Regions from separate parts of the Pseudomonas sp. TE12234 genome, predicted to be linked through region 2. Evidence: predicted binding sites of a transcription regulator. Region 2 holds the regulator's gene; each other region holds the start of a gene.
What was found. The regulator FliA, encoded in region 2, starts transcription of late flagellar genes. The targets are predictions, from matches to a motif close to CTAAAGTTTNNNNNNNNNNNGCCGNTAA.
Positions count from the first base shown of each region.

Region 1: the regulator FliA is predicted to act here: its motif matches at 4,565-4,592, upstream of flgM (flagellar biosynthesis anti-sigma factor FlgM).
Region 3: the regulator FliA is predicted to act here: its motif matches at 2,072-2,099, upstream of ACVWYU_RS22265 (methyl-accepting chemotaxis protein).
Region 4: the regulator FliA is predicted to act here: its motif matches at 4,923-4,950, upstream of ACVWYU_RS01660 (methyl-accepting chemotaxis protein).

Region 1 is NZ_JBSSEP010000024.1:90,674-96,725, reverse strand. Features, by position in the region: gene ACVWYU_RS27695 (glutamine synthetase family protein) at 106-1,347, shown strand; gene ACVWYU_RS27690 (MFS transporter) at 1,417-2,781, shown strand; gene ACVWYU_RS27685 (flagellar brake protein) at 2,846-3,592, opposite strand; gene ACVWYU_RS27680 (flagella synthesis protein FlgN) at 3,685-4,152, opposite strand; gene flgM (flagellar biosynthesis anti-sigma factor FlgM) at 4,202-4,528, opposite strand; gene flgA (flagellar basal body P-ring formation chaperone FlgA) at 4,693-5,454, opposite strand; gene ACVWYU_RS27665 (chemotaxis protein CheV) at 5,538-6,052, shown strand, end outside.
Region 2 is NZ_JBSSEP010000007.1:168,044-174,095, reverse strand. Features, by position in the region: gene flhF (flagellar biosynthesis protein FlhF) at 1-814, shown strand, start outside; gene fleN (flagellar synthesis regulator FleN) at 931-1,761, shown strand; gene fliA (RNA polymerase sigma factor FliA) at 1,758-2,498, shown strand; gene ACVWYU_RS13665 (chemotaxis response regulator CheY) at 2,665-3,036, shown strand; gene ACVWYU_RS13660 (protein phosphatase CheZ) at 3,056-3,844, shown strand; gene ACVWYU_RS13655 (chemotaxis protein CheA) at 3,891-6,052, shown strand, end outside.
Region 3 is NZ_JBSSEP010000016.1:45,942-51,993, reverse strand. Features, by position in the region: gene ACVWYU_RS22275 (inorganic phosphate transporter) at 1-787, opposite strand, end outside; gene ACVWYU_RS22270 (transporter) at 917-1,939, opposite strand; gene ACVWYU_RS22265 (methyl-accepting chemotaxis protein) at 2,215-3,840, shown strand; gene ACVWYU_RS22260 (hypothetical protein) at 3,951-4,394, shown strand; gene ACVWYU_RS22255 (PepSY domain-containing protein) at 4,454-4,759, opposite strand; gene ACVWYU_RS22250 (glycerophosphodiester phosphodiesterase) at 4,878-6,017, opposite strand.
Region 4 is NZ_JBSSEP010000001.1:352,849-358,900, reverse strand. Features, by position in the region: gene ACVWYU_RS01665 (YifB family Mg chelatase-like AAA ATPase) at 1,314-2,807, shown strand; gene ACVWYU_RS01660 (methyl-accepting chemotaxis protein) at 2,841-4,817, opposite strand; gene ACVWYU_RS01655 (LysR substrate-binding domain-containing protein) at 5,001-5,921, opposite strand.

The sequences.
Region 1 (6,052 bases), on a different contig from region 2:
GTCATGACAACGGATGACCTGAGGTCACTCGCGCAACGATTGACGGGTATTGATGAGATTGAATGTGTCACGCCCGATTTGAATGGTGTGCCGCGGGGCAAAGTGATGACCGCCGAGGGATTCCTCGAAGGTCGGCGTTTGCAGATGGCGCGGGGTGTCTTGCTGCAATGCATCATGGGAGGTTATCCACCAGCACGTTTTTACGGAAGCGATGACGGCGACCTCGCGCTGGTTGCTGATCCTGCGCAGATTCACCGTTTGCCGTGGAGCAAGCAACCACGCGCATTTGCCATTTGCGATGCAGTCGAACTGACCGGCACCGGCTCCAATCTTTCGACTCGCGGTCAACTCAAATCAGTGATCGCGCGTTACTCCGCCCTTGGTCTGGCACCCGTTGTGGCAACCGAACTGGAGTTCTTTGTCTTCGCCCCCAATACCGACCCGACTCAGCCTTTCCAGCCGCCGAGGGGGCTGGATGGACGTCGCGAGGACGGTCATTCAGCGTTCAGTGTCAGTTCCAATAACGGTTTGCGACCCTTCTTCAGTGAGGTCTACGAATGCATGGCGGCTTTGGGGCTGCCACGCGATACCTTCATGCATGAAATGGGCGTCAGCCAGTTCGAGATCAATTTGCTGCACGGCGATCCGCTGCTATTGGCCGACCAGACCTTCCTGTTCAAGCATTTGCTGAAAGAAGTGGCGCTCAAACACGGCCTCACGGTTGTCTGCATGGCCAAGCCGTTGGCGCACACGCCAGGCAGTTCGATGCATATTCACCAGAGCATCGTTGATATCGATAGCGGACGTAATGTATTTAGTGGCGAAGACGATCAACCGACGGCGACCTTCCATCATTTCATTGCCGGACTGCAGATCTGCATGGCCGATTTCACTGCGCTGTTTGCACCGAACGTGAACTCGTATCAGCGCTTGTTCCATCCCTTCGCATCCCCGAATAATGCCTGTTGGTCCCATGACAACCGGGCGGCAGGCTTGCGTATTCCGGTCAGTTCGCCGGACGCTCGTCGGGTCGAGAATCGCTTGCCGGGGGCTGATGCCAACCCTTATCTGGCAATTGCCGCAAGCCTGGCGGCGGGACTCTATGGCATTGAACGACAACTGGAACCGAGCGATCCGATCCAGGGCGAATTTGAAGTGCCAGACAATCTTTCGTTACCCTGTACCTTGCATGCAGCTCTGGTGCGTCTGAAACGTAGCCAATTGGCGAAGGAACTGTTCGGCTCGGAGTTCATCGAAGGCTACATTGCTTCGAAGACCCTGGAGCTGACCAGCTTCCATGATGAAATTACTCCCTGGGAAAGGCGTGTTCTAGCGGCCCAGGCCTGACGAAATGTCGACATCGGGCTATCGTTTGGATAGCCCGTTTCTCACTGCAAGGAGCCGCTCGGAACGCCGATGCGCCAAATCTGGAAATCCTTTCGAGCGCTTTATTTCGCCTCGCTGATGATGTTGATCGGTTCAGGCTTGTTGAGTACTTACCTGGCGTTGCGCCTGGCTGCCGACCATGTCGATAGCCTTTGGGTCGGTGCGTTGATGGCCGCCAACTATTTCGGTCTTGTGCTGGGTGGCAAGATCGGCCATCGACTGATCGCCCGGGTTGGTCATATTCGAGCTTATTCGGCCTGTGCCGGGATCGTTGGCGCGGCAGTGCTGGGCCATGGCCTGGTGAACTGGTTGCCTGCCTGGCTTTTCCTGCGGGTGATCGTCGGCCTAGGCATGATGTGCCAATACATGGTCATCGAGAGTTGGCTCAACGAACAGGCCGACACCAAGCAGCGCGGGATGGTGTTCAGCGGCTACATGATTGCTTCGTATCTGGGGTTGGTGCTTGGACAACTGATTCTGGTCATGCACCCAGGACTGGGGCTCGAGCTGCTGATGTTGGTCGCTCTGTGTTTTACCTTGTGCCTGGTGCCGGTGGCCTTGACCCGACGCATTCACCCGGCACCCTTGCATCCGGCACCGATGGAGCCTCGGTTCTTTATCAAGCGGGTGCCGCAGTCGTTGAGTACGGTGTTGGGAGCGGGGCTGATCGTCGGCTCGTTTTATGGCTTGGCACCTCTGTATGCCTCGCAGCAGGGGTTGTCCACCGAACAGGTCGGTCTGTTCATGGGTAGCTGTATTTTTGCCGGGTTGCTGGTGCAGTGGCCTCTGGGGTGGTTGTCCGATCGCTATGACCGGGCGCTGTTGATCCGCAGTTTCGCTTTCAGTCTGGCGCTGGCCGCTTTGCCGCTGGCGATCATGGAGCGGGTGCCGCTGGAGGTGTTGTTTATCGCCGGTTTTCTCTGCTCATTGGTTCAGTTCTGTCTGTATCCGTTGGCCGTGGCATTTTCCAATGACCACATCGAGGGGGATCGTCGGGTATCGCTGACTGCGATGTTACTGGTGACCTACGGGGTTGGTGCCAGCATCGGACCGCTGGTTGCCGGGGTGTTAATGAAGTTGTTCGGCAGCCAGATGCTTTACGCATTCTTCAGCTTTTTTGCGTTGGTCCTGGTGTGGCGAATTCGTCCAAAAGCGGTGACCAACCTGCACCAGGTGGAAGATGCGCCGCTGCACCACGTTGCCATGCCGGACAGTATGTCGAGCTCGCCACTGGTGGCTGCACTCGATCCGCGGGTGGATGAGCAGATGGTGCAGGAACAGATGCAGAACCCGATACCTTCCGAACCGGAGTCTGCATCGGAGCCTGAAGCAGATACGCCTCCGGAGCAGCCGGACACGGGCAGCGAAAAAAGTTTCACCGAGGCCAGGCCATAACATTGAGGCAAAAAAAACGGGCAGTCACCGCAAGGGACTGCCCGCTTTTATTCAGACTTCTGTTTCAGAAGTCATCTTTGTCGAAGCGCCGCGCTTCGCGTTGCAGCTGATAGACGAACCGCTCGACCTGCCGTTGCACCAATCCGCTCATGTTATGGAAGCGCACACCGGCGAAGGTAGTGGAGATCTTTTCTTCAAAGTGCAAGTAACGCAACTCAACCGGGGCCATCATCTTGCCAAAAGGCAGGGCGGCCACGAAGCGGTCATAGACTTGACCCAATTGCAGGCTGCCAGAGATGTCGCCAGAGAAGCGCAGCTTGCAACCGGTAGCCGAGATGTCTAGCAACTTGCCGCTGATCGGTGCCTTGAGTTTCTCGCCATCCAGGTCGACGTCGACCAATTGTGCCAGTTTCAACGCAGCGCGGAACGCATTGCGGCGCTGATGGTAGACCACTTCATCGGGCAGTGCGCCGCGATAGCAACGAGTACCGCCGGATTCGTCGATGGTCAGCGGACCGTTGCTTTCCCAGGCAATACGCACGCCTTCGTGGAAGCCTTCGACCTTGAAGGGTTCGCCGGCCAACAAGTAACGTTCGCCGTCTCGGGGAATCATTTCGTCCAGGGCAATCATCTTGCTTTCACGATCAACGTCCACCAGATAGCTCTGGAAGCGCTGGCTGCGCTCATGAAACGTAATGATCAGCGGGTCATGACTTTCTTGCAGCTGGCGCAGGTTGCTGGAGATTTCCAGAGGCGTGCTAAGCACCTTGGGTGGCTGCGGAGCATCATCCGCATTTAAGGCATTGGACACGGTTAATCAATCTCCAGACAAGTTTTGACTACGGCTAGCCAGCATTTTGCCAGCATGTTTCGCGTCTTGATAGAGCGTGCTCATCGACAAGCTTAAGCCTGACTGAGCGGGCGCGGTTTCACAAGCTTGGAGAATGATCCGCTGGCATCGTAGAGCGCAGGAGGTTCGCCGCCGGTAAGAATTTTCAGCTGGGTAGCCGTAGCGGCTTGCTGTATCAGGATCGACTGGCCGTTGCTGGCATTGGTGGTCTGGCACTGGGCCAGGAGGTTGGTCAGCACGTCGCTCTGCGCCAGCAACTGTTCGCCAATGCTCGAATGGCTGGCCAACTGCTCCAGCCCGCTACGGTTAGTTGGCAAGTTGAGGCTGGCGAGAATTTCGCTGCGCTTGCGGCCATGCTGTTCGAGCAAAATGATCAATGCCTGTTTCTGTGCCAGAACGTTTTCGAGCAGGGGCATGTCGCGACCATGCAGGGCGAGGGACTCGGTCTGCAGTAACTCCAGCAATTGTTGCGCTGGAGCAAAATCGTCGGTGATCAGTTGCAGTAAATTAGTATCGTGCATGGCTGGCCTTGGTTTTTAAGCGTCCAAAAGCCTGGCGCAGGCCGTGGGCCTAGCGCTGGGCTTCGAAGTTGAGCAGTTTGCTGGCTACACGGTTGCTGTCGACTTTGTAGCTGCCATCGGCAATCGCTGCTTTCAACGCGGCCACGCGGGCGTTGTCGACGACAGGCTGATCGCGCAGCGTATCAGTGACCTTTTGCAACTGTTGAGCCTCATTGCTGAGATGTACCGATTCCCCGCTCTTAACGGTGCTGGCCTGTTCGGCCGGGGTATTCAGCGCTGCGGACTTGCCGGCGTCGGCCGTTTCCTTGCTCGCGCTGGTACGTGTACTGCCCGTAAGTGACGAGGAGCTGTTCAAACGGCTGAAATCGATGACCATGATAAAAAACCTCTGGGAATTTGGACGCTTGCCCTGTTTTCGGCCATCCCCTGCAAAACTTTAGGCCCATTTATCCGGGAGCTTGCGCGCGTCGGCGCTTGCCCCGCATGGAGCACAGTTTAGGGAACAGCCTCAGGAAGCGCCATCTTCATGAACAGGGAGCCCTACATGGCTACTTCCACCTGCCCCGGCGCGGTGACCTGAGCTTTGATGACCCGCTGCGAGTTGAGGTTCTTGACCCGGATCTGTTCATTCAAGCCACCGTTGGCCAGCGCTTCGCCTGGCATTCGCACGCTGAGCGTACCACTGCGCGCGGTAATCACCACCTGATCGCCCTTGCGAACGACTTCCGCTTGCTCCATGTGCACCAGGGTAATGACCTGGTCGGCGACCATTGGTCGGGTAAGTTTTTGCCCGATCGCCTGATCCATCGAGGTCAAATAGCCCTGGTTGATCATGCTGATATCGCGCTCACGCAATGTCACGTCTCCAGGCTCGACAATACCGGCGCGGCGCAGGGGGCGGGTGGTGGTCACAACGTCACGAAACAGGCGTACTTGAGCGGGTACGAAGACGGTCCAGGGGGATGCTCCCTCACACCGGACCTTGACCGTTACCCGGCCCAGTGGCTTGGCCGGACTCTCCAGCGAGGCTGTCAATTCCTTGTCGCACATCGGCATGCGCATGCGCGGATCGAGCTGGTTAACCTGGATTTCATAGCGACCTTCCGTTTGACTGGTGGCCAGATAGTCTTCTACGGTGAACTCAAGAAAGCCTTGGGTGACGCCGATAAGCATGTCAGGCAAGGTAACCGGGTCAGCAAGGGCAGGGCTGCCAGCGTTGAACAGGCACACAGTCGCCAGCACGCCGAGTAATCTGCGGTAGGGTGTGGTAAGGCGTCGAAAAAATGTCGGTTCTCTGTTCATAGAGAGATAAAAAGCAAGCGCCGTGCCGTTTAGAGATGAATGTGCGTCGCAACAACACTTAGCGTTGGTGTAGGAGTCTGGGCATGGCTGGTGTAATGGATTCGGTAAACCAGCGCACGCAACTGGTGGGGCAGAATCGCCTTGAGCTGTTGTTGTTCCGTCTTGACGGCCAGCAGCTCTATGGGATCAACGTGTTCAAGGTCCGGGAGGTGCTGCAATGCCCCCAACTGACACTGATGCCCAAGTCCAGTCCTGTCGTGTGCGGCGTGGCGAATATTCGGGGGGCGACCATTCCGATCCTTGATCTGGCGATGGCGACCGGCTCCGGGGGCTTGAAAGACAAGAACAACCCTTTCGTGATCATCACGGAGTACAACACCAAGACCCAGGGGTTCCTGGTGCGCTCGGTGGAACGCATTGTGAACATGAACTGGGAGGAGATTCATCCGCCACCCAAGGGCACTGGCCGCGATCACTACCTGACGGCCGTGACTCGCGTCGACAATCAACTGGTCGAAATCATCGACGTCGAGAAAGTGCTGGCGGAAGTGGCGCCGACACCGGAAGCGATTTCGGTTGGTGTGGTGGATGTCGAAAC
Region 2 (6,052 bases):
CCTGCAGCGCATCGGTCTGTCCGGCCCGCTGTCGCGGGATTTGCTGGCGCTGATTACCGATATCGACGAGCCCCGTCAGGCCTGGCGCATGTTGCTGGCGCATCTGGCGCGGATGATCTCCACGCCGGAACTGGAACCACTGGAAGAGGGTGGCGTGATTGCCATGGTCGGCCCCGCCGGCATGGGCAAGACCACCACCCTGGCCAAGCTGGCCGCCCGTTACGTGCTCAAGTACGGCCCGCAGAACATCGCGCTGGTGAGCATGGACAGCTTCCGTATCGGAGCTCAGGAGCAGCTCAAGACCCTCGGTCGGATTCTCAACGTGTCGGTGACCCACGTCGACCCGGGGCAATCGCTGGTGCAAGCGCTGGATCCGCTGCTGCGCAAACGCGTGGTGTTGATCGACACCGCCGGCCTGCAGGCCAGCGATCCGGCCCTGCGCATGCAGCTGGAAAGCCTGGCCGGGCGTGGCATCAAATCGAAAAATTATCTGGTTCTGGCAACCACCAGCCAGAAACAGGTTCTAACCGCCGCTTATCACAGTTACAAGCGCTGCGGGCTCGCGGGCTGCATCCTGACTAAACTGGATGAAACGGCAAGTCTGGGCGAGGTGTTGAGCCTGGCCATCAGTCATGAATTGCCGGTGGCCTACCTGACCGATGGCCCGCGGATCCCGGATGATTTGCATCTGCCGCGTCGTCATCAGTTGGTCAGTCGCGCCGTCAGCGTGCAAATGCAGGAAGAACCCAGCGAAGAAGCCATGGCTGACATGTTCGCTGACATCTACCACAGCCCGACCAAGCAGGTTGGCTGAGGTAAAAATGAATAGTTTTTGTACCTACATCGATGGTCTGCCATGCATTGTTCCGGTTGAGAACGCGCAGCCAGTAATGTGGCCTCCGTCTATGCAAGACAAGGTAAAGAAATAACATGGGCAGCATGCATCCCGTACAGGTGATCGCGGTGACCGGCGGCAAAGGTGGCGTCGGGAAGACTAATGTGTCAGTGAACTTGTCCCTGGCTTTGGCTGAGCTTGGCCGGCGCGTCATGCTGCTGGACGCCGATCTGGGGCTGGCGAACGTCGACGTTCTGTTGGGGCTGACACCCAAACGTACCCTGGCCGACGTGATCGAAGGCCGCTGCGAGCTGCGCGACGTCCTGTTGCAGGGCCCCGGCGGCATCCGCATCGTTCCCGCCGCGTCCGGGACCCAGAGCATGGTTCATCTGAGCCCGGCGCAACACGCTGGCCTGATCCAGGCATTCAGCGATATCGGCGACAATCTCGACGTACTGGTGATCGACACCGCTGCGGGCATTGGTGACTCGGTAGTCAGTTTTGTCCGCGCGGCGCAGGAAGTCCTGCTGGTGGTCTGCGACGAGCCGACGTCGATCACCGACGCCTACGCCTTGATCAAGTTGCTCAACCGCGATTACGGCATGAACCGTTTCCGCGTCCTGGCCAACATGGCGCAGAGCCCGCAGGAAGGCCGCAACCTGTTCGCCAAGTTGACCAAGGTCACGGACCGCTTTCTCGACGTTGCCCTGCAATACGTCGGTGCCGTGCCTTACGACGAAAGCGTGCGCAAGGCCGTGCAGAAGCAGCGCGCCGTCTATGAAGCGTTTCCGCGTTCCAAGTGTTCGCTGGCGTTCAAGGCCATCGCCCAGAAAGTCGATACCTGGCCGCTGCCGGCCAACCCCCGTGGGCACCTGGAGTTTTTCGTCGAGCGCCTCGTGCAACAAACGGCAGGACCCGTGCTATGACCGCCAGCGGTTACAACCTCTACAAGAAGTCGGCACGTGACGCGCAGTACGAATTGATCGAGCGTTACGCGCCACTGGTTAAACGCATTGCCTACCACTTGCTGGCGCGTCTGCCGGCCAGTGTCCAGGTCGAAGACCTGATCCAGGCCGGCATGATCGGCCTGCTGGAAGTCTCGACCAAATACGACGCCAGCAAAGGCGCCAGTTTCGAAACGTACGCGGGCATCCGAATCCGCGGCGCCATGCTCGATGAGGTGCGCAAGGGGGACTGGGCACCTCGTTCGGTTCACCGCAACACGCGCATGGTCAGCGACGCAATTCGCTCGATTGAAGCTAAAACCGGCCGTGACGCTAAAGATCACGAAGTTGCGGCCGAACTCCAATTGAGTCTCGACGATTATTACGGGATTTTGAACGACACCCTGGGCAGCCGGTTATTCAGTTTCGACGATCTGTTGCAGGACGGCGAACACGAAGGGCTGCACGAGGATGGCGCGAGTGCTCATCTCGAGCCGTCACGCGACCTGGAAGATGAACGCTTCCAGGCGGCGCTGGCGGACGCGATTGCCAATTTGCCGGAGCGTGAGCGACTGGTGTTGGCGCTGTACTACGACGAAGAGTTGAATCTCAAGGAAATCGGTGAGGTCCTGGGGGTTAGCGAATCTCGGGTCAGCCAGTTACACAGCCAGTGCGCGGCCCGTTTGCGGGGGCGTTTGGGAGAGTGGCGAGCGCGTTGAAGGCAGTGTGGGGGCACTGCGACGTGGCGGGTGGGGTGTTGAACCGCGCCGGTCTCGATCCGTTGTACTCCAGACAGTCATTGAGTGCTTTGCCAGATTGATTGAAATGGCGCGTCCAGGTGCTGGGCGCGTTTTAGTCTGCTTGGAGGTCGAATTGGACAAGAACATGAAAATCCTCATCGTTGATGACTTCTCAACGATGCGGCGGATCATAAAAAACCTGTTGCGTGACCTTGGGTTCACCAACACGGTCGAGGCCGACGATGGCACTACCGCCATTCCGGTTCTCAACAGCGGGAGCATCGACTTTCTGGTGACGGACTGGAACATGCCTGGCATGACCGGTATCGATCTGCTGCGCCACGTGCGTGCCGATGAAAAGCTCAAGCATCTGCCGGTGCTGATGGTGACCGCCGAAGCCAAGCGCGAGCAGATCATCGAAGCCGCCCAGGCCGGAGTTAACGGCTATGTGGTCAAACCCTTCACGGCCCAGGCGTTGAAAGAAAAAATCGAAAAGATTTTCGAACGCATCGGTTGAACTGCGCCACGGGGGAGCTATGGGGCATAACGAATCATCGCAGGGCGATTTCGAATCGACCCTGAAAAAACACGCCGTCGAACTGGTCGCGAGCCTTGAAAAGGGCAGGTTCGGCGATGCTGTGCAATTGATCCATGAGCTCAACCAGACCCGTGACCGCGGCCTGTACCAGGAAGTGGGCAAGCTCACCCGCGAGCTGCATAGTGCGATCGTCAATTTTCAGATTGACCCGCACATGCCGCAAGCCGAGGAAGTGTCACAGATCACCGATGCCACTGAGCGTCTGGGGTATGTGGTCAAGCTGACGGAGGCCGCGGCCAACCGCACCATGGACCTGGTGGAAAACGCCACGCCGCTGGTCAATCGCCTGAGTGAAGAAGCCCAGGCCTTGAGCACGGACTGGGGACGGTTCATGCGCCGCGAAGTCGGGGCTGAAGAGTTCCGCGAGCTGGCCCGGCGAGTCGACGGGTTCCTGGCGCGCAGCAGTGAAGACGGGCGTGCGGTGTCGAGCAACCTCAACGACATTCTGCTCGCCCAGGATTACCAGGACCTCACCGGTCAGGTGATCAAGCGTGTGACCCAACTGGTCACCGAAGTCGAAAGCAACCTGCTCAAGCTCGTGCTCATGGCCAGTCAGGTGGACCGCTTCGCGGGCATCGAACATGACCGTGAAGCGATGCTTGCAGAAAAAGATCCACAAAAACATCTCTCTCAGGGTGAAGGTCCGCAGATTCATGCCGATAAAAGAGAAGACGTTGTGTCCGGTCAGGACGATGTGGACGATTTGCTATCCAGCCTAGGGTTTTAGAGTTCTAGGTATTTTAGGTTTTTAGACCTGTAGGAGCACACCCTTAATGAGCTTCGGCGCCGATGAAGAGATCCTTCAGGATTTCCTGGTTGAGGCCGGCGAGATTCTAGAGCAACTGTCCGAACAACTGGTCGAGCTGGAAAGCCGGCCGGATGACGCGGACCTGCTCAATGCAATTTTTCGCGGTTTTCACACTGTAAAAGGGGGCGCCGGCTTCCTCCAGCTCAACGAGTTGGTGGAGTGCTGTCACATCGCCGAGAACGTGTTCGACATCCTGCGCAAGGGCGAACGTCGCGTCGACTCGGAATTGATGGACGTGGTTCTCGAAGCACTGGACGCGGTGAACAGCATGTTCAGCGAAGTCCGCGAGCGCAGCCCGATCACGGCGGCCACACCCGAATTGCTCGCAGCCCTGGCCCGTCTGGCCGAGCCGCAAACCGCTGACGAGGCGGCGCCTGCACCTGCGGCAGAAGAAGTGGTGCAAGAGCCTGTTGCCGAAAGCGACTCGGGCGACATCACTGACAATGAATTCGAACAACTGCTGGACTCGCTGAATGCCGTCAAGGCTCAGGCCGAAGCGCCAGCCGTTCCAGCAGCAGATAGCGCTGCCGCTGCCAGTGACGAAATCACTGACGCCGAGTTCGAGTCACTGCTCGATCAATTGCATGGTAAAGGTCAGTTCGCCGTCGATGCCCTGGCAGCACCTGCGGCGTCCAGCGAACCGCCAGCGCCTAAAGCGCCAGGCGACAGCTCCGACATCACCGACGACGAATTCGAAGCGTTGCTCGACCAGTTGCACGGCAAGGGCAACTTTGCGGTCGACGCACTGGAATCGGCCATCGCTTCGGTGCCGACGCCGGCAGCACCTGTCGCTGCGGCGGCGGGTAGCGATCTGATCACCGATCACGAGTTCGAATCGCTGCTCGACGAATTGCACGGCAAAGGCAAGTTCACTGATGTGGGTACTGCTGCAACCGGTACCGCCGCTTCGGTGGCCACGCCAGTCGCCAAGGCAGCAGCGCCGAAACCTGTCGCCAAAGCCCCTGAACCCAAAGCTGAAGCGCCGGCGCCTGCCGCCGCACCGGCAGCCGCCCGTGCCCCGGCCGCTCCGCCTGCGGAGAAGCCGGCCAGCGAAGCCGAGACCACCGTGCGGGTCGATACCGCGCGTCTCGACGAAATCATGAACATGGTCGGCGAATTGGTATTGGTGCGTAACCGCCTGGTCCGCCTGGGGGCCAACAGCGCCGACGAGGCCATGTCCAAGGCGGTGTCGAACCTGGATGTGGTTACCGCCGATCTGCAAACCGCGGTCATGAAGACCCGGATGCAACCGATCAAGAAGGTCTTCGGTCGCTTCCCGCGTCTGGTTCGCGACCTGGCTCGCCAGCTCAAGAAAGAGATCAACCTGGAACTGGTCGGCGAAGAAACCGACCTCGACAAGAACCTCGTCGAGGCCCTGGCCGACCCGTTGGTCCACTTGGTCCGTAACGCGGTCGACCACGGCATCGAGTCGCCGGAAGAACGCGAAGCCTCGGGCAAGGCCCGTGGTGGCAAGGTGATCCTGGCCGCGGAACAGGAAGGCGACCACATCCTGCTGTCGATCTCCGATGACGGCAAGGGCATGGACCCGAACGTCCTGCGCTCCATCGCGGTAAAACGCGGAGTGATGGACAAGGACGCGGCTGATCGCCTGAGCGACACCGAGTGCTACAACCTGATCTTCGCCCCGGGCTTCTCGACCAAGACCGAGATTTCCGACGTGTCGGGTCGTGGCGTGGGCATGGACGTGGTGAAAACCAAGATCTCCCAGCTCAACGGTTCGATCAACATCTACTCGGCCAAGGGCCAGGGATCGAAGATCGTCATCAAGGTGCCGTTGACCCTGGCGATCATGCCGACACTGATGGTCATGCTCGGCAACCAGGCGTTCGCGTTCCCGCTGGTGAACGTCAACGAGATTTTCCACCTCGACCTGTCGACCACCAACGTGGTGGACGGCCAGGAAGTGGTGATCGTGCGGGACAAGGCGCTGCCGTTGTTCTACCTCAAGCGCTGGCTGGTCAGCTCCGCCGCTCATGAAGAGCAGCGCGAAGGCCATGTGGTGATCCTTTCCGTGGGCACTCAGCGGATCGGCTTCGTTGTCGATCAACTGGTGGGTCAGGAAGAAGTGGTCATCAAGCCATTGGGCAAAATGCTCCAGGGAACCCC
Region 3 (6,052 bases), on a different contig from region 2:
ACACGCCCGTGCAGGTCACGATCAGCAGACCGCGAATCCACCAAGGTGGCGGTGTGTCGCCTTTCGGTTCCTTGTACAGCGCGCGGTTCTTCACAAAGGCGCGCAGGGCCAGCAGCAGCAACGCGGCGAAGCCGAAGCCGACCAGCGGCGACAGCAGCAGTGCATAACCGATCTTGGTCGCTTGCGCCCAGTCCACGCCGCTGGTGCCGTCACGGCCGTGCATCAGTGCGTTGGCCACGCCGACACCGATGATCGAGCCGATCAGGGTGTGCGAGGAGGACGCCGGCAGGCCCAGCCACCAGGTGCCGAGGTTCCACAGGATCGCGGCGATCAGCAGGGCGAAGATCATCGCGAACCCGGCGGACGAACCCACTTGCAGAATCAGCTCCACCGGCAGCAGGGCGATGATGCCAAAGGCCACCGCGCCGCTGGAGAGCAACACGCCGAGGAAGTTGAAGAAACCGGACCAGACCACCGCGACGTTCGGTGGCAATGAATTGGTGTAAATCACCGTGGCCACCGCGTTGGCGGTGTCATGGAAACCGTTGACGAACTCGAAACCCAGGGCAATCAGCAGCGCCACGCCCAGCAGCAGAAACGGCGTCCAGGTGGTCACCACCGTGCCGAGTTCATTCATGTCGTGCATCAGGCTGTAGGCGGTAAACAGCAAGCCAATGGCCAGTACCGCAAAGAACACCACAATGGTGAACAGACCAGGTTTTTTGTCCAACTGCGGTTTTGCGCTACTGACGGGCGCCTGGGTGGCGGAGAAGGTGGGCGTAGCCATCACTGACATTCCTGAGGAGGGAGGTGTATCAGTGATAGTCGTTGCCAATTATTACAAGGAGACTGCTTTGGATCAGGGTTTTGGTGTTTCGTGGGCCATCGATCTGTGTGTCCGGTGATGAAGGGCGTGTCAATAATCCTGCTGCTTGCGAAACGCCCAGCGTCCGGCGATCACTGTGAAGGTCGCGACCAGCGCCACCAAGATCCAGAAGCCTTCCGGATCACCGGCCAGCGGAATGCCACCAACGTTCATGCCAAAGAAGCCGGCAATGATATTGATTGGCAGCGCCAGCACCGTCACCACCGTCAGGGTGAACAGCGTGCGGTTGGTCTGTTCGTTGATGTTGGCGGCGATCTCTTCCTGCAACAACTTGATCCGTTCGCCCAGCGCCGTAAGGTCGTTGATGATCAACGCGAACTCCTCGGTGGATTTGCGCAGCTCCTTCACGTCTTCCTTTTGCAACCACATCGGCGGGCGATTGAGCAGGCGCAGCAACGACCCCGGTTCCAGCGCCAGCAGCCGTTGCAAGCGCACCAGCACCCGGCGGTTGGCGCCCAGTTCGGCGCGGTTGGTCGACAGGCGCGAGGAAAGTAATTCGTCTTCGACCTGATCGACACTCAAGCTGGTCTTGCGCACGATCTGGGTCAGCACTTCGCCCTGATCGCGCAACAGGTGCACCAGCAGTTCCAGCGGTGAGCGAAAGCATTCGCCGGCCTTCACCGAAGAGCGCAACTTGTCCACCGAGTGCAGCGGTTGCAGGCGCGCACTGATGATCAGCCGGCTGCGCACGCACACCCACAGTGTCGAGACATCCGACGAGACCATGCTGCTGAGGTTGAACACCACGTCGTTGACCACCGCCAGCAAGGCCGAATCGACATGCTCGATGCGCGTCGAACGCGAGCCCTCATGCAAGGCCTCGAAAAACTCTTCGGGCAAGTCCAGGTGGCTTTTCATCCAGCGTTCGCACGCGGCGTGGGCCAGATTCAAATGCAGCCAGAGGAATTCGTCGCTGTCGTTCGGTTGCTGCAGGCACTGCAATGCCCTGGCCGAATCGATCTCGCGACCGCGCTCTCCGGGACGAAAACTGAAACCGTAAAGCAGGCCGAACAGATCCGGGTCGCGGTGGCTTTGATCGATGCTGTGGTTCATGAGAGCTCGCAAGGTGAGGCGCCTGCTGCGGGTTTTACAGGTTCACTTGCGCCGCATCATCGCAAGCGCGGATGACGTTTTTGTGACGATAAAGTGAAGGCAAACGATTGCTTTACCGGCGGTCGGATTGCCCTCAAGAACGGCTCTGGCACGCCGATCTCGCTTGGGGTAAGTTGCGCGCCTTTGGCCAGAGGCCAGCGCCGCAGACAGGGATGTCCGGATACCTTTCACGCCTTGAACCGGGCGTGTTTCATTCCTGTCATGAGTACTTTCCGATGTTTTTGCAAAAGTCCCTGAGAGCGCAAATTCTCGCCCTGCTGAGCGGCAGTCTGGTCGCGATGTTGCTGATCGCCCTGGCCTGTTTTCACTTTTTGTCCAGCGGTGTCCAGAGCTACGCCAACCTGATCGAGGGGCCGTTGCGCACGTCGCAGCTGATCGATGAGGCCAACCTGCAGTTCAAAGTGCAGGTGCAAGAGTGGAAAAACGTCCTGTTGCGCGGCAAGCAACCGGCGGACCTGGACAAATACTGGAAGCAATTCGAAGAGCGTCAGCGCGATGTACAGGGCATCCTCGGCGAACTGGCCGGGCAGCAGGGCATCGAACCGCCACTGAGATCCCGTATCGAACGCCTGCGCGACGAGCATCGCCAACTGGGCGCCGCGTACCAGAAGGGCCGTGACGCCTACTTGGCAGCGGGTGCAGATCCCGTTGCCGGCGACACCGCAGTCAAGGGCGTGGACCGTGCGACCAGCGATCAGATGAGCGCATTGGTCAGCGAGTTGCGCCAGCAGGGCGTGGAGCAATCCAAACAGCTCAGTGCCAGTGCCGATCGCACCGTGTTGCTGGGGATCATCGTGATGCTGGCCTCGGGGCTGTTGATCGGTCTGTTGAGCCTGTGGCTGGTCAACCGCAACCTGGTCGAGCCGATTCGCAAATTGATCGAATACGTGGCGCAACTCAGCCAGGGCAAGTTTGCCGAGCGCGTGTCCAGCAAGCGTCAGGATGAACTGGGCAAACTGGCGATGGCGGCCAATACCTTGCGCGATTTTCTCGCGGAAACCTTCAGCCGTTTGCAACGCAGTGCCACCGATCTGGACAGCGCCAGCGGCGAGCTCAATTCGATTGCCAACTTGATGGCCTGCGGCACCAACGAGCAGTTCAACCGCACCGATCAGGTGGCCACGGCCATGAACGAAATGTCCGCCACCGCCCAGGAAGTCGCCCGCCATGCCGCCGATGCGGCACGGGCCGCCGACGATGCGGATCAGTCCGCGCAGCAGGGCGAGAAAGTCATGCAGGGCACCATCCACACCATCACCCGGATGCGCGGCGAAATCGCCAACACCGCCACGGTCATTCGTCAGCTGGAAACCGACAGCGGGCGCATCGGCAAGGTGCTGGAAGTGATTCGCGGCATCGCCGAACAGACCAACCTGCTGGCGCTCAACGCCGCCATTGAGGCGGCTCGTGCCGGAGAGGCGGGGCGCGGTTTTGCCGTGGTCGCCGATGAAGTGCGCAGCCTGGCCCAGCGCACGGCGGCCTCGATCATCGAAATCAACCAGATCATCCAGACCGTGCAGAGCGGTGCGGTGGACGCGGCCCAGGCGATTGAAAGCGGTCAGTCGCGCAGTGAGGAAAGCGTGCAGCAAGTCACCGAAGCCGGTGCCATGCTCGAACGCATCACCCTGGCCGTGGAAGCGATCCGCGACATGAACCGCCAGATCGCCACGGCCGCCGAGGAGCAGACGTCCGTTGCCGAAGACATCTCGCGCAATCTGACGGAGATCACCAGTATCGCCAGTACCAACCTGGACAACGTGCAGCGCACCGAGGCGGCGAGCAACAACCTGCACGGCTTGTCGGGGGCGTTGAACGAGGTGACGGCGCGTTTGAGCGCGTGATGAAAACGGCTGTGTACCTGCTTGCTTACCGAGTCGGTACACAGTCGATCTCAAGTGCCGGCATGGCGTGTCGATGATGGGGTGAATTCGAACCACTTTGGATAACGCCCATGGTCAGCATCACCTCCGTTTCAATCGCCCAGCCACTGTCGAGCACAGCGACGGCTTCGACCAGCGCCACGAGTACTGAAGACACCTCCACCACGGCAGCGACCGCGACGTCGGCTGCAAGCGATGGCAGCAAGGTTTCCGCTGGCGGCGCACCGGCGTCCGGTGGCAGCAGCTCCAGCAGCAGCGAAGAATCCGATGCGGTCAAGGAACTGCGCAAGCAGATCGCCGAGCTGCAAAAGCAGTTGCAGGAACAACAGCAACAACTGCAAGCGGCCCAGGCCAAGCAGGAAAGTGCCGATGCCAAGGCGGCTGATGTGGCGGCGGCCCAGTCGCAGATAGCGACAACCTCTGCCTCGTTGCAAACCGCCACCGCATCGCTGTTGCAGGCTTTGCAGGAAGAGGGCGGCAGCACGTCCGGTTCGCTAGTCAGCACGTCGGCGTGAACTGAACACGCGCACAAGCCGCACGATGGTCGGTCGTGCGGCTTTTGCGCGTGTCGCGGTTACTTGTCTTGCTTGTTCTTCAGGACCTTGCCGGTGGCGGCGTCGATGTCCACATCCCACTCGACGTTCTGCGCGTCGCGCAATTCGATCTCATACTCGTAACCGTTGAAATGGTTATCCAGCTCGGTTTTGGTGATCGATGCACCCGGGTGCAGATCCAGAGCGATTTTGTTGAGATCTTCCAACGGCTTGATCTTGCCGTCCTTGACCAGTTGCGGGATCTCGTCCACGCGAACATCGGCCTGCGCGAAACCGGCGGTCAGGGTCAAGGCAGCGGCGGTGAACAGGGCGGTCAGGGTTTTCATGGGCGTCTTTCCTTGGATGAGCTGTTTGAGTGGCGTCAGGTTAAGAGAGGCCACTTAATTCAGCCTTAATTGCCAGGCATCGCTGGCAAGCCAGCGATGCGGGCGCCCCGATCCCCGATCAAAAACCGTTGTTCTGCAGCACCTGCGCCACGCTCGCCGACGCCGGACGCTTGTAGAACTTCAACAACTCGCTCGTGCGGTTGGTAAAGATGCCATCGACCTCGGCGTCCATGACTTTCTGGTAATCCAGCGCATCGTCGATGGTGTAGACGTGCACCAACAGCCCCTGATCGTGGGTGTACTGGTTCATCCAGGGTTTCACCAGGTCAGCGTAACTTTGATCGCCACCGCGGGTCAGGGCCGCGGACGGGCCGGTGCCGATGGCGCCCTGGGCCTTGGCGTAGTCGATCCAGCGCTCAAATTCGGCTTTGTCTTTGGGCTGCTGTCTGGCGTAGTAAGCGGCTTTGTCTTTTTCGCCGGACTCGGCAAACGGCACTTTGGAGGCCGGCTCGATGTTGCCTTCGCCGACCCATAGCAGCAGGACCTTCGGCACTTGAGGCATTTCCTTTTGCAGCAGCTCGAGGCTGCTCTTCTCGAAGGTTTGCAGGATGACCTTGCCATTGCCCCGGCCGACAGCCACCTGGCTGTTCGACGGTTTGGAACCCGCTGGAATCAGCCAGCCACGGGCCTGGAGTTTTTCCTTGAGATCGCGCTCGATGCCGGGAAACTGCTTGGGCTCCTTGGTTTCGATGTACAGGCCGGGTTTTTGCAGCGGATTGCCTTCGGCGATGTCGATGATTTCATCGAGTGTGAGGATTTTCAGGCCGGCAAAGGCAGGCCGCGCACGATCGGGATAGGCGCTGTTGAACCAGCTGCCGGCGTCCAGGGTTTTCAGTTCGGCGAGGGTGAACGCGGTGGCCGGGCTGTCCTTGCGCTCGGGGAATCGGCTGGCGACGTCGGTGGTGCGTTGCAGGTTGTTGTCGTGCAGGGCGAAGAGCACGCCATCCTTGCTGCGTTGCAGGTCCAGTTCCAGGTAATCGGCACCGAGGTCGCGGGCGGTCTTGTACGCGGCGGCGGTGGATTCCGGCGCGTCGTAGGACGCGCCACGGTGGGCAATCACCGCCGGATGCGGGATGCCCAAATGCGTCGCCAGTGCGGCTGGGCCGGGTTCGCTGGCGGTCTGGTTTTGGGCTTGGGCCTGGCCCAGGCCGAGCAGCAGACTCAACAGCAGGGCGCTTTTGCTGAAGGTAGTGGACATGGTCGAAATCCTTTCGCGATGGGTTGTCGAGGTCC
Region 4 (6,052 bases), on a different contig from region 2:
CCCAATCCCTAATGGTTAGCCCCATTCCACCGTGTACGCGAGCCTGCTCGCGACAAGGTCGTAACGACTGTCAGATTTATCTGTAGGAATTGCCGAGACTGCGGTCTTCAAGCCCGCAAGAGTCCCGGCAACATCCTACGAAACTCTCATCCGCCGTCTGATTGCGCCGCAAATCCCCCCTTTCTAAGCTCTCCTCTCAAATGAGTCATTTGAACGCGAGCACTGCATCAGCACGAAAAAAATCTAGCCCGCAGTGAATATTAGTTATTGATACCAATGGAATATTCCTAACATCACAAGGAGTAACACCGCAAAAAGCTGTGTATATCTGTCTATATTTGTGACGCCCCCCGGCCCAGACGGAAGCAAAATCCCAAAGTGGAATAACACAGCCACTCCCAGCGGCGGTGCTACCTGCACCATAAGAGCAACCAGAACCAACCTATCCACCTTTGCTTGGTCAGTAGAAATCACGATGAAGTAAATAACGTCGCGGGCCTTGAAAGACCTTCCCCTTGCCAACAGGTAATTTTTTCGGCAGATCCTATCTGACTTATAAAAACAAAGGAGTTGCAGTGATGATTAACTCAACAAGCAATCCTGTAGTGAAAAGCAGTCTAGCCCTGACTGGATCAATAACGATGACAGCGGCACATTTACCGTTAATGAAAGACGGGCAGCGCTGGAAGAGTCAGACAAACAAGAATTCGCATGGAGGCAAAGAGTCGTTGCCGAGGCAGAGCATGAATACAACACCACAGGAAAACTGACCAAATTCTTCCAAAGCGTCCTTGACCATTACAAAGGCTTACCTCGAATAGAACAAGCAGAGTACCCGAGCGACTACGAATCCAGACTTAATGAATTGATAGCTTTAGACTTTAACTATTTGACGCATGTCGCAGAAGGCAAAGAGAAGGTCGACATAGAAAGCTTTATACTAAAAATTCTAAATAGTGATAGCAATCTGCCTGACGACGAACAGTCTTCCTCTAAGCCGCCTCAACCGAGCGAGCGATCCTGAGCCAACTTAGTTGGCCACCCATATCTATCCACACGCAGTAATGCAATAACTGATCACTTTCCACTAACACTGGCGCATCGCACTTTAATCGCCCTTCAAAGAGATTAAAGACTGCAATCGTTTGCGGCGGGGGAGCGCTCCCCCTCGCCACAGAATCAATGCGCTGCCCGTGAAGCCGCGCAACATCTTGCGAAAATTCCTTGCCTGCCATGCACCGCGGAAACAGCACTGCCGTCTACCCTTGCAAAAACCCGCAGGAAGCGGCCCCCGTACAACTCAAGGAACGACCATGTCCCTCTCCATCGTCCACAGCCGCGCCCAGATTGGCGTGGATGCCCCCGCCGTCACCGTCGAAGTTCATCTGGCCAATGGCTTGCCGTCGCTGACCATGGTCGGCCTGCCCGAAGCGGCGGTGAAGGAGAGCAAAGATCGAGTACGTAGCGCGATCATCAATTCGGGGCTGCAGTTTCCGGCGCGACGGATCACCTTGAATCTGGCCCCGGCGGATTTGCCCAAGGATGGCGGACGGTTCGATCTGGCAATTGCCTTGGGGATTCTTTCGGCCAGTGTGCAGGTGCCGACATTGACGCTCGATGATGTGGAGTGTCTGGGCGAGCTGGCCCTGTCAGGCGCAGTGCGTGCGGTGCGGGGCGTGTTGCCGGCGGCGTTGGCCGCGCGCAAGGCCGGACGCTCGTTGATGGTGCCGCGTGCGAATGCCGAAGAAGCGTGCCTGGCGTCGGGGTTGAAGGTGATTGCGGTGGATCATCTGCTGCAGGCCGTGGCGCATTTCAACGGGCACACGCCGGTTGAGCCCTATGTGTCCGATGGATTGATCCACGCCAGCAAACCCTACCCCGACCTGAACGAAGTGCAGGGTCAGCAAGCAGCCAAACGGGCGTTGCTGATTGCAGCGGCGGGTGCGCATAACCTCCTCTTCAGCGGACCTCCCGGAACGGGCAAGACGCTTCTGGCGAGTCGCCTGCCAGGGCTGCTGCCCCCACTGGCAGAGTGCGAAGCACTGGAAGTGGCCGCCATTCAGTCCGTCACCAGTTGCGTCCCGTTGAGCCATTGGCCGCAGCGCCCCTTCAGACAACCGCACCACTCGGCTTCTGGCCCGGCGCTGGTCGGTGGCGGCTCGAAACCACAGCCCGGTGAAATCACCCTCGCCCACCACGGTGTTTTGTTTCTCGATGAGCTTCCAGAGTTCGACCGCAAAGTGCTCGAGGTTTTGAGAGAGCCACTGGAGTCAGGCCATATCGTGATTTCCCGGGCCAAGGATCGCGTGCGGTTTCCGGCACGTTTTCAGTTGGTGGCGGCAATGAATCCGTGCCCTTGTGGATATCTTGGCGAACCCACTGGCCGCTGCTCCTGCACGCCGGACATGGTTCAGCGCTATCGCAACAAACTGTCCGGGCCCTTGCTGGATCGGATCGATTTGCACCTGACGGTGGCGCGGGAGGCCACGGCGTTGAATCCGACGGTGAAACCCGGGGAGGACAGCGCCAGCGCGGCAGGACTGGTCGCTGACGCCCGTGAACGCCAGCAAAAGCGTCAGGGGTGCGCCAACGCCTTTCTCGATTTGCCGGGGCTGCGCCGGCACTGCAAGTTATCCACAGTCGATGAGAACTGGCTGGAAACGGCCTGTGAACGGCTGACGTTGTCGTTGCGGTCGGCGCATCGGTTGCTGAAGGTGGCGCGAACCCTGGCGGATCTGGAACAGGTCGACGGGATCAAGCGGGAGCATCTGGCGGAGGCATTGCAGTATCGGCCGGCAACGCAATGAGTGCCTGCTCTCGATGACTATTTCAAAGGCACATCAGCGAAACCGGTCAACCTCCGACCGCAAATCCGCCGCCAGCTTCTCCAGCTCTTTAGCGGTGACCGCCAGGTTCGACACTACTTCCCGCTGCTCGCTGTTGGCCAGCGCAATGCTTTGCAAGTTGCTGCTGAGCAACGTCGCCGTACTGCTCTGTTCCTGGGTCGCCGTGGTAATCGCGGCGAATTGCTGACCGGCTGAACGGCTTTGCTCATCGATATGTGCAAGTGCAGAAGCCACGTTGGCGTTGCGCGACAAGCCTTCCTGCATCAGCACATTACCCTGCTCCATGGTGCTGATGGCGTTGCCGGTTTCCTGCTGAATGCTCTGGATCATCACGGAAATTTCGTCCGTGGCCTGACGGGTGCGCGAGGCGAGGTTGCGCACTTCGTCGGCCACCACGGCAAAGCCACGTCCCTGCTCACCGGCACGCGCCGCTTCGATCGCGGCGTTGAGCGCCAATAAGTTGGTTTGTTCGGCAATCGAGGTGATGACGCCAACGATGCCGCCGATTTCCTGGGAGCGCTGTCCCAAGGTATTGATCACCGTCGCCGTGCTGTTCAATGCGCCGGCAATTTGCTCAAGCGACGAGGACGCTTCGTCCATCGACGTACGACCGATTTGCGTTTGCCGAGCGTTTTCCTGTGCCAGACGCTGGGTGCTGCCCATGTTGTCGGCAATGTTCAGGGAGGTGGCACTGAACTCTTCCACGGCCCCGGCCATGCTGGTGATCTCGCCCGATTGCTGCTCCATCCCTTCATAGGCACCGCCGGACAACCCGGACAAGGCCTGGGCGCGGCTGTTGACCTCCATCGAGGCGTTGCGGATGTGCTCGACCATGGTCGACAACGCCTGACTCATCTGGTTGAAGGCGCGAGCCAACTGGCCGATTTCATCGTTGCTCGACACGCTCAGACGCACACTCAAATCACCGGCACCCAAGGCTTCGGCCTGACGCACCAGATCACCCAGCGGCGCCAGTTTGCTGCGCAACAGCCAGACCGCTGCGCCGACCGCCAACAACATCGCCAACAGACTGCCGATAGCCAACTGGATACCGACGCTCCAGGTCACAGCGCTGATTTCGGTTTTCGGCATGCTTGCCACCACCGACCACGGCCCGCCTTCAAACGGTACGGCAATGCTGTAGAAGTCTTCGGACTTGTCGCTCCAGAACCGGCCTTTGCCTGGCGTCTTGACCAGCGCCATGACTGCCGGGACGGCCTGATCCAGCGCTTGCACACCGGCAATCGGCACCAGCCATTTGTTCTGCTCGTCCAGCAGTGCCAGGGAACCGGTCTGGCCGATGCGGAAACGCTTGAGGTTTTCGAACTGAGCATTTTGCGCGTCGGTGTAATCGAAGCCCACGAACAACACGGCAATCACCTTGCCGCTGCTGTCCCGTACCGGGGTGTATTGCGTCATGTAGGAGCGTTCGAACAGCAAGGCACGCCCGACATAGCTCTGCCCCGCCATCAGGCGTGCGTAAGCCGGGTGGGCGTGATCAAGCATCGTGCCGATGGCCCGGCTGCCGTCCTGTTTGCTCAGGGAGGTGCTGACCCGGATAAAGTCTTCGCCGCTGCGCACGAACACCGTGGCCGCACCGGCAGTCATCTGCTTGAACTCGTCCACTTCCTTGAAGTCGTTGTTCAGCACTTCGCTGCCCAGGTGCAGGCCCGGGGTCTGCGTGCCCGCCACCGTCACCGGCTCATCCGGGTGCACGCTCAAGCCGGCACTGAAACGCTTCTCGAACAGACCCGCCAGGCGCTGGGTGCTTTCACGCAACGTGCCGTGGAAGGTGCTCAACTGATCGGCCAGCAACCGGGCCTCGCTGGTCAGGTGCTCTTCGCGGGTAGCGAGGTTGGCGGCATCTAGCGAACGCAGGGCGAACAAGGTGCTTGCGCTGATGACTGTCACCAGAATCAAGGCGAGCGCAAGACCCAGCTGTGAGGCGATCCGGGCATGAGGTTGAGGCATGACAGCTCCTGGCCGAGCGAGCGGATCATCCTGATCGCGGCGCACTCAGTAAAAGTTTCTGATGATGGGAAAGCGTCGAACCTGCACGAAGGTCCCATGTGCACCTATTCGGCGGTGAACGGGAATACTTGAGCGTTTGACCCGGATATAGCTCAAGCCCGTCGGTGTTGAGGCTCTATCGATTCAGCTCAAGTGCTCGACATCCGGCAACTCCATCGCCCGGACCTCACTTTGCAAGAAGTCGCTGAGCCGACGCATGCGCTCGCCACCGGGGCGGGTTTTCGGCCAGACCAGGTAATAACGCTCGCCGCTTGCGACAGCGGTTGGCCATGGCAGGCTCAAGCGTCCCTGTGCCACATCTTCCGCCACCATCAGCAGATCGCCCATGGACACGCCGTAGCCGCGGGCGGCCGCGATCATGCCCAGTTCCAGCGTATCGAACACCTGGCCACCCTTGAGCGACACTTGATCGGCCAGGCCCATGCGCTCCAGCCAGTTACGCCAGTCGCGGCGATCCGGTGTCGGGTGCAGCAACTCGGTGTTTGCCAGGCGCGCCGCATCCCAAGGCTGATCATTCGGCAGGTTGGGCGCGCCCACTGGAATCAGTTCCTCGGGAAACAGGTAACTCGCCTCCCAATCCGGCGGGAAGTGCCCGTTGCTCAGCAATACCGCACAGTCGAACGGCTCGTCGTTGAAATCCACAGAATCGACATCCATCCAGGCGCTGGTCAATTGCACCTCGTTGCCCGGTTGCAAATGGCGGAAGCGACTCAGGCGCGCCAGCAACCAGCGCATGGTCAGGGTCGACGGGGCTTTCATGCGCAGGATGTCGTCTTCGGCGCGCAGGGTGTTACAGGCGCGCTCCAGGGCGGTGAAGCCCTCGCGGATGCCAGGCAATAGCAAGCGCGCCGATTCGGTCAGTTGCAGATGACGGCCACTGCGATGAAACAAGCGACAGGCAAAGTGCTCTTCGAGCGTACGAATGTGCCGGCTGACCGCACTCTGTGTGATCGACAGTTCTTCGGCCGCTCGTGTGAACGAACTGTGCCGCGCCGCAGCTTCGAATGCGCGCAAGGCATACAAGGGAGGGAGACGACGTGACATTGGGAAAGCTCCTACAGCGGGATTTGGCCACCCTAGCAGAAACTCTCCAGCATGAGTTTGAATCATGCCACCCATCCTTTTTATCCCTTTGTGCATTCCGTCCAGAGCGCCGAGAATCGACGCTTTCCTGT